2 linked regions of the Herpetosiphon gulosus genome follow. The protein of the gene in region 1 binds, or shares a complex with, the protein of each later gene. Links are inferred from orthologs where the notes say so. Each region holds a gene or a part of one and is shown on either strand. Other genes may lie near its edges.

What was found. Proteins that work in one complex are often made in the same cells at the same time.
Region 2: the proteins of holB (region 1) and dnaX are in contact, whole or in part, in a cryo-EM structure (PDB 8GIZ), measured with the Escherichia coli proteins. The link is inferred for Herpetosiphon gulosus from one-to-one orthologs.

The regions. Positions count from the first base shown.
Region 1 is NZ_BAABRU010000005.1:111,659-116,154, reverse strand. Bases 754-3,569 are described here. They hold holB (DNA polymerase III subunit delta'), read right to left. Parts: upstream 2,788-3,569; coding sequence 1,720-2,787; downstream 754-1,719. Other genes in these bases: ABEB26_RS08135 (GNAT family N-acetyltransferase), read left to right, coding at 2,856-3,569; ABEB26_RS08145 (phosphoenolpyruvate carboxykinase (GTP)), read right to left, coding at 754-1,151. In the rest of the region: more of ABEB26_RS08145, read right to left, coding at 1-753; more of ABEB26_RS08135, read left to right, coding at 3,570-3,722; ABEB26_RS08130 (hypothetical protein), read left to right, coding at 3,997-4,496. UniProt on the Escherichia coli protein: Part of the beta sliding clamp loading complex, which hydrolyzes ATP to load the beta clamp onto primed DNA to form the DNA replication pre-initiation complex.
Region 2 is NZ_BAABRU010000002.1:113,148-117,065, forward strand. The notes cover bases 946-3,879. They hold dnaX (DNA polymerase III subunit gamma/tau), read right to left. Parts: upstream 3,313-3,879; coding sequence 1,579-3,312; downstream 946-1,578. Other genes in these bases: recR (recombination mediator RecR), read right to left, coding at 946-1,119; ABEB26_RS02550 (YbaB/EbfC family nucleoid-associated protein), read right to left, coding at 1,190-1,498; ABEB26_RS02560 (hypothetical protein), read right to left, coding at 3,539-3,879. In the rest of the region: ABEB26_RS02540 (roadblock/LC7 domain-containing protein), read right to left, coding at 59-421; more of recR, read right to left, coding at 505-945; more of ABEB26_RS02560, read right to left, coding at 3,880-3,918. UniProt on the Escherichia coli protein: Part of the beta sliding clamp loading complex, which hydrolyzes ATP to load the beta clamp onto primed DNA to form the DNA replication pre-initiation complex.

The DNA of each region.
Region 1 (4,496 bases):
CGGGCATTAGCGTGCGCAGCTTTGCGGCCACAGTCAGGAGTCCATTCTTGGCCCGTCCAGTCGATTGCTTTGGCTGGTGGGGTTTTGGTCATACCTTCCCACCAAATATCACCTTCAGGCGTGAGCGCAACGTTGGTAAAGATTGTATTTTTGCTCAAGGCGGCCATGGCGTTTGGATTGGTTTCCTCAGACGTGCCTGGAGCTACGCCAAAGTAGCCGCTTTCTGGATTGATTGCATACAATTTGCCATCTTTGCCAGGTTTAATCCAAGCAATATCATCGCCGACCGTGGTTACCTTCCAACCATCCATTGCGGTTGGTGGAATCAGCATTGCAAAGTTGGTTTTGCCACAAGCACTTGGGAAGGCAGCAGCCACATAAGTTTTTTCACCAACTGGCGATTCAACCCCAAGTACCAACATATGTTCGGCCAACCAGCCTTCGTCGCGAGCCATATTCGAGGCAATCCGCAGGGCGAAGCATTTCTTGCCAAGCAAGGCATTGCCACCATAACCACTACCATACGACCAAATCGAGCGTTCTTCGGGGAAGTGCACGATATATTTTTCTTTTTCGTTACACGGCCACGAAACATCGGCTTGGCCTGGTTGCAGTGGTGCACCAACCGAGTGCAAACAAGGAATAAAGTGACCTGTTTCGCCCAGCACCGCATAGACATCACTGCTCATGCGGGTCATAATCTTCATATTGACCACAACATAGGGCGAGTCGGTCAATTCAACCCCAATGTGGGCGATTGGCGAGCCAAGTGGTCCCATGCTGAATGGAACGACGTACATGGTGCGACCACGCATTGAGCCATCGAACAAGCCGTTCAGTTTTTCCTTCATTTCCTTGGGATGCATCCAGTTATTGGTTGGGCCTGCATCGCCTTTGCTCAAGCTACAAATAAAGGTTCGATCTTCGACCCGAGCCACGTCGGAAGGATTTGAACGAGCTAAGTAACTATTGGGGCGTAATTCGGGATTCAATGGAACGAAGGTTCCAGACTCAACCAAGCGCCCACACATCAATGCATATTCTTCGTCAGAACCATCACACCAATACACATCGTCGGGCTTGCACAAGGCAACCATTTCTTCGACCCAACGTTTGAGTTCTTGATTGCGTACATAGGCTGGTGCGTTCATAATACTGATTCCTCCAATGCTTCGCGATGTCGGGTTTTCTGTGAACCCCCTGCACGCCATCGCGAACCTGTCTATAGAATACCAGCCCACGTCTAAACTTAAGGAAAAACTTCACAACTTAAGGCAGAGGGATGACAACAAAGCCGAGGGATGAAGGATGAAGAGCGAGAAGATTAGGGGTCAGGAATGAGTGCAGGTTTTAACGCAGCGGCGCAGAGGATTAATGGCTAAAGGCTGAAGGCGCTAGGCTATCGGAACGATGCTTGATAATTCCAGGGTCGTCCATCTATAGCCTATATGTAATGGTTTATCGCATGAACAACGGCCAGCATGCCCTCACCCCCTGACCCCCTCGCCCGCACGCGAGGCGAGGGGGAACCGCTCCAGGCGTGCTCCCCTCGCCCGCCGCCGTGGGAGAGGGGCTGGGGGTGAGGGCACGGTATAATTAATTATTAACCCAATGAACCATTACATCTATAGCCTATAGCCCCAGCTTCGCGATCTTCGCGTTCTTCGCGGTTTAACATCAACCTCATCCCCAACCCCCAACAACCGATCCCCAACGTTCCTACTTCGCCCCAGCCAAATTGAGCAACACGCCCTCTAGGGCCAATTGCGGGCTAACATTCTCGCGAATTTGGGTGACTGCATCATTAATGCCCTTGAGTGTTTTATGAATCGCAGCTAATGGCAAACGCGCCAACGCCTGTAAATCTTCGATTCGATCGATATTAATCAGGCCTTGCTGAGTGCCAGCGGCGGTCAGTAGCACATCGCGCCACCAAACTTGCCACAATTCGAGCATCGCAAACAGCTCATCACGCTCGCGATTGGCCTTGCTCCAGCTTTCGGCCCATTTGAAACGCTCAAGCAACGGCTTGCTTGGCAACTCAATCAAACTCTCAAGTTGCTCGGCGCGAGCTTGCAATAGGTCGGGCGATTGAGCCACCGTGGCGGCCCAGCCGATCCGGCCTGCACTCCATGCGGCCACAATCGCCGCATCATCGGGAGCAATCTGCCAGCGTTCGATTAATGCTTGGGTCACTTGTTGGCGTGGCACTGGGCGCAATTTGAGCACATGACAACGCGAGGTGATCGTTGGCAACAAATCGCCAGCACTATTAGCCACCAAAATCAAGGTGGCAAATGGTGGTGGTTCTTCGAGGGTTTTGAGCAAGGCATTGGCGGCTTGTTCGGTCATGGTTTCGGCATCATGCATAATAAATACCCGCCGTCGCCCTTCGTAAGGTCGCAGCGCAATATCAGCCTGCCATTCGCGCACGGTATCGATGCCCAAACGAGTTTTGATGCTTTCGCTAGCTTTTTGTTGGGCGGCCTGTTCAGCTAAGCCCACAATCCGCACATCGGGGAAATTACCCTTAGCAATCCGCTTGCAAGCGCGACAGTTGCCACAAACATCACTATTGTTGGCTTCACAGTTGAGCGCTTGAGCCATATGTAGGGCGAGGGTTGATTTGCCAATATTCGGCAATCCGGTCAGCAAATAGGCATGGCTAGCTGAATTACGGGCAATTGCCAAGCGCAATAATTCGACCGCCCACTCATTTCCGATGATATTCCATGCTCCCACCGCTGTACGCTCCAATCCATCCAACGATTGATCTATTTGAGCCATGATACCAAGAAAATAACTCAGTACCAAATAACTGAATGTGAGGTAAATAGATGCCAACGATTAGCCGCATGCAAGCAACACAAATTGACCAAGCCGCCGCCTTTATGGCCCAATTTCAACACGACCCTAGCACCCATTTGGGGTTTGCCGGCCCACAAGCTGATCAAATCGCTCAAACATGGCGTGAGCTTGAATTTCCCATCGAGCAGCAGTTTGCCTTGGCCTTCGAAGCTGATCAGTTAATCGGCTTGATTGGCTTGGAGCAAATTTCCGATACAGGCCGCGCTTTTTTGTGGGGGCCAATTGCCTTAGACGAACATCGCTTTGAGCTAGCCGATGCGCTCCTAGCCGAATTATTGCCAGAACTCCAAGCGCATGTCACCATGATCGATATTTTTTGCAATTTGCAAAATCAATTTGTGCGTGATTGGGCTGCTCACCAGCAATTTTACCAGCGCAATACCCATGCAATTTTAAGTTACAAACGTTCACAATTAACTGAACATGTAACTGCTAGTGATGTTGAGATATTGCCCGCCGAATTACATGCGGCCTTCTGCGAATTGCATGATCAACTATTTCCCCAAACCTACTACAGCGGTAGTCAAATTCTCGAACGGATCAATCATGATCGCCAAGTTTTTATTGTGCGTGATACTGAGCAATTACTTGGCTACATTTATGCCGAACGCCAACCAGAGTTTGCCGAAGCTGGCATTGAATTTGTGGGCGTAACGCCTGCTGCGCGTGGCCGAGGAATTGCAATCAAGATTATGCAGTATTGTTTAGCATGGATTTTCAGTGTAGAAACAATTCAAGAGCTGGAATTAGTCGTCGATCATGATAATCCAAGTGCGCTTAAAGTATATGAACGCGCTGGTTTCACTTTATTACACGAAATGATTAGCTTACGCCGTGATGTAGTAACACAATAATCAAATACTGAAATGAATATTTGAAAATAGCGTGCAATAACACGCTATTTTCTTATTTAAGCGCCAATTCTTGCTATTAAATTCAATGAATCGTATATCAATTGGCGCTGAAGCAAAACCCTTACCCATAACTAAAACGATTTTAATCTATCAGGCTATATACATAACAGTGTATTAATTATTTTTACAACTTGGGCTATAATAGAGTACGCATTTCGAGAAATATGCTGTATACTTTGATTCTCCTTTCTCAACGATGCGTAGAGGAGTCTTTATGCAACGACGTATGTTGTTACATCATCCGACCCGCGACCACTGGCTGGTGATCGCTGCGACGGATTCGCAACCATGTACTGCCGTCTCGGAACCCCTCCACCCTGATCAACTTGGATTCCCCTTGGCTACGTTTCCATTGCACCCTCTTGAACAACACAGCGAGCCGTTCGATTTGGCCGAATATGTGTGTATTCGAACGAATCGTGAGGAAAGCACTGCCAACGAAATTGCCGACATGCTCAATAGTGCAATTATGATGGAGCTTGATCAAACTGCGGTAACCCTTGGGTTTAGCGAGGGTGATCAATTTTTTAAACAGCAGCCCCAACGCTATATCCAAGAGATTACGCATTGGCTCAATACGCCGCCATCCAATTTAAACCTCGAATATTTGTTGATCGATCAGACTGAAACTCAAGCACTTTTTCAAATTCGTGATCCAACCACACGCCAAGTTTGGCGTTTGACCCGCACGCTACCTACGGCTGCGGCCAAGCC
Region 2 (3,918 bases), on another replicon or contig:
TTAAATACAATAATCCTACGAGCAGCAGGCTTAAGCAACGCTCGTAGGATTATGATGTTTACAGCGTATCTTGGAGCTTAACCACCAATTGTTTGAGCGCAAAGCGGGCGCGGCCAAGATTGCCACCGCCATTGACGGCCAACACAGCAAAGTAGCCGGGGATGATTTGCGATGCCAAGTAGGTGGCATTATCGGTCTCAACCGCGACATCACGGACCTGGCCAGCCTTTAAGCGCGAGGCGGCTCCCGCAGCGGCGGCAGCAAGGCCACCCAGCTCCACTTCAGCAATATCTTTGCTAAAGTTTGCATCAACATCGTTGAGGAGCATTTCAACGCCCAGCCCGTCTGTGCCCACGACTCCGGCCAATTTCACACCGGGTACGGTTTCAATCGCGCTGGCCAAAATGTCTTTCATCCCCATAGTGGCTCCTTATCAACAAACTGTGCAGTGAGTTCTGATGTTTGAGCTATCATACCACACCGCGCCCGCTCTGCAAGGCAGGCTTACATTTCGCGACGACCTTGCAATGCTCGCCCCAAGGTTACTTCATCGGCATATTCGAGATCGCTGCCCATCGGCAAGCCCCGCGCCAAGCGCGTTACCCGAATGCCCAAGGGGATAATCTCGCGTGCCAGATAGGCCGCCGTTGCATCGCCCTCAAGATTGGGATTGGTCGAGAGAATCACTTCTTCGATTGGCTCAACCCGCAAGCGAGCCAACAACTCACGAATGCGCAAATCTTCAGGATTGATACCTTCGACTGGCGAGATTGCCCCGTGCAGCACATGATACAGCCCTTTGAATTCACCCGTGCGCTCTAATGCCACCACATCGAGCGGCTCCTCGACCACACAGACTTGGCGCTCATTGCGATTGGCATTCGTGCAAATTGGGCAAGGGTCTTCGACGGTAATGTTAAAGCAGCGATTACAAAAGATCGTGCTATCTTTCATGGCCATAATGGCGTTGGCCAAGCGCTCAGATTGCTCACGTTTAGCGCGGAGCAGGTAAAAAACCAGGCGCGAGGCCGATTTTGGCCCAATTCCAGGCAAGCGATTAAATTCATCGATTAGTTTTGCGACTGGTTCTGGTGTAATCGTATCGTACCCAAATGCCACAATACACGCTCCACAGTTAAGTTAAAACAGGGCGGTCGCACGACCACCCTGAGTCGGGGTAAACAGTCGTTTAGAATAAGCCAGGAATATTCAAGCCGCCAGTGAGTGGCCCCATTTTGGCGTTTGAAAGCTCTTCGGCCTTCTTTGAGGCATCGTTAATTGCCAGCATCAGCAAGTCTTGCAGCATTTCAATTTCGTTGGGGTCAACCGCTTCTGGAGCGATAACGATGCTGAGAATTTCGCGGTGGCCGTTCATCTTAACTTCGATTACGCCGCCGCCAGCGCTGCCTTCGACCAAGGTTTTGCCCAAATCTTCTTGAGCTTGCATCAACTTCTTTTGCATTTGTTGCAATTGATTGAGCATTTTGCGATCCATTATGAAACTCCTTTGTTGAATAGTGCTAGCCTAAAGCAGTGCAAGTATAAGAAATTCAATCTAAATGTCAAAGTAGGCTTGGTTCAGCTGCCATCCTCTTGTACCCCGACAATGCGGGCATCGAAAATATTGCGGGCAGCCTTGACCACATGATCTTTCATGATCTCTTCGCGCTGGCGACGAGCATCACGGGCACGATTTTGCTGATCGCGGTTGGCTTCTTCGCCACGTACAAAAATCTGTCGATTCACGGCTTTGGCCAGTAAATCTTCGATCAAACGCCGTTGGGTTTGGTCGTCGAGTTGTTTGGTATGAAATGGCGAAGGCGTGCCGATCAGCAAGGTATTATCTTCGAGCGCCAATGGTTCGCAGCTTTTGAGCACCGCTTGCAAGCGCGGATTGTAGGGCTTGAGATCTTCGATCACTTGCAACCAAACCGCCTCAACCTCAGCCAGCAAAATTTCCGATTCAGCCAAGACGATATGTTGCTCGGCTTCGGGCATTGGTTGGACTGCTACGGCGGCAACTGGCACTGGGATTGGTTCAACAACTGGTGGTGGTTGCTCAACAATTGTTGGCTCAGCTTGGCGCGGAGCAACAACATTTGGTGCTGGGGTTTGACGTTGAACTGGCGCTGGCTCGGCTGGGCGTGGTGCAACGGCTGGAGTCGGGCGTGGTGCTGGAGCCACCGTACCACGAACTGGGCTGGGTGCTGTCACCGCCACTGGTACTGGCACAACCAAGGCTTCAACGACCGCCATTTCCAAGGGCAATTGACCATAGGGCGTGGTACGCAATTGATGATCGAGGCTGCTGAAAATTTTGAGCCAAGCCAAAATCGCCGCCAAGGCAAGCTGTTGGCTATGGCTTTGCATCGTAGCCAAAACGTCGTGACCAACATCAAGCAAATCGGCGGCTCCACCCGATTTAAGCAACATCAGGCCTCGTAAATAGCTCACCACATCGCGGGTAAACTGACGTAAATCAGCGCCTTGATCGGCAATCGTGTTGATCACGCTTAATGCTGCGGCTACATCTTCGGCGGCAAAGGCGGCTACCAAGGTTTCCACCTCGTGAGAGGCAGTTGCCCCCAGTAAACTTTGCACCCGACTCAAGGGAATTTGCGGTTCGCCATAGCCCATCAACTGGTCGAGAATGCTCATGGCATCGCGCATCGAGCCAGTTGCCGCCCGTGCCACCGCCTCAGCCACGCCAGGCTCAAGGAAAACGCCTTCTTCGCCAGCGACCCATTCGAGGTGGGCAATCGTGTTGGCGATCGTATGACGATTGAACACAAAGCGCTGACAGCGTGAAAGAATCGTCGCTGGCACTTTATGAAATTCAGTTGTTGCTAAAATAAACATAGCATGGTCGGGTGGTTCTTCGAGGGTTTTGAGCAACGCATTGAAGGCAGCGGTGCTCAACATATGCACTTCGTCAATCACATAAACTTTTTTGCGAAATTGGGTTGGGCGAAATTGGACTTTTTCGATGATTTCGCGGGCATCATCAACGCTGGTATGCGAGGCAGCGTCCATCTCAATCACGTCAACAGCGCGACCCTCGGCTATTGCGCGACAGGTGCTGCACTCGCCACAAGGCCGCAAACGCGGATCGTTTTGCTCACAATTGACCGCCTTGGAAAGAATCCGTGCGGCACTGGTTTTGCCAACCCCGCGCGGCCCAGTAAATAAATAGGCATGGCCAATGCGATTGGCGGCAATGGCATTGCGCAAGGCTTGCACAATATGGCTTTGGCCCACCAAATCATCGAAGGTCTGCGACCGCCATTTTCGATATAACGCTTGCGACGACATCTATACTCAACCCTTTTGAAACATCAGTCTCAATTATAGCATGCTCACCGATTAGAACATAGCGCATCGAACAAAGAACATAGCGATCAGAGACTGGATTGAATCCACGAATTGCACGAATTCCACGAACTATATTCCGATAGCCAATAGCCTTATCCTCTCAACCCCCTAATATCTGAATCCTGACCCATATGTTCTATGCGCTTTGTTCTATGTTCTTTACCAATCAAGGAAAGGCACTGGCCATGGTCACCAAACTGCCCAATAAAATCAGCAATAACGCCACGATATAGCCCAGCACGGCCAGATTGAAGGCCAAACCTCGGCCAACTTGATACCACCGATACTGGTGTTGGGCTTTAGCAGCACGTTGAGTCCATTGCAAAATCTGGGGAATTTGGGGCATGGCTTGCGCAAAAAGCTGTTTGACTGCTAGCTCGGGTTGCGATACATCGACTTGGACTGAACCTAAGTGATGTTCTTCAACATATTCGCCTGGAGCCAACCACTCGCCAGTTTTGGCATCGCCAACGAAGCGGTTGCGATAGCGCACCGCTCGGCAAAACAAACGAAATTCAATCGTATTGGCGTTAATCGCAATCACAA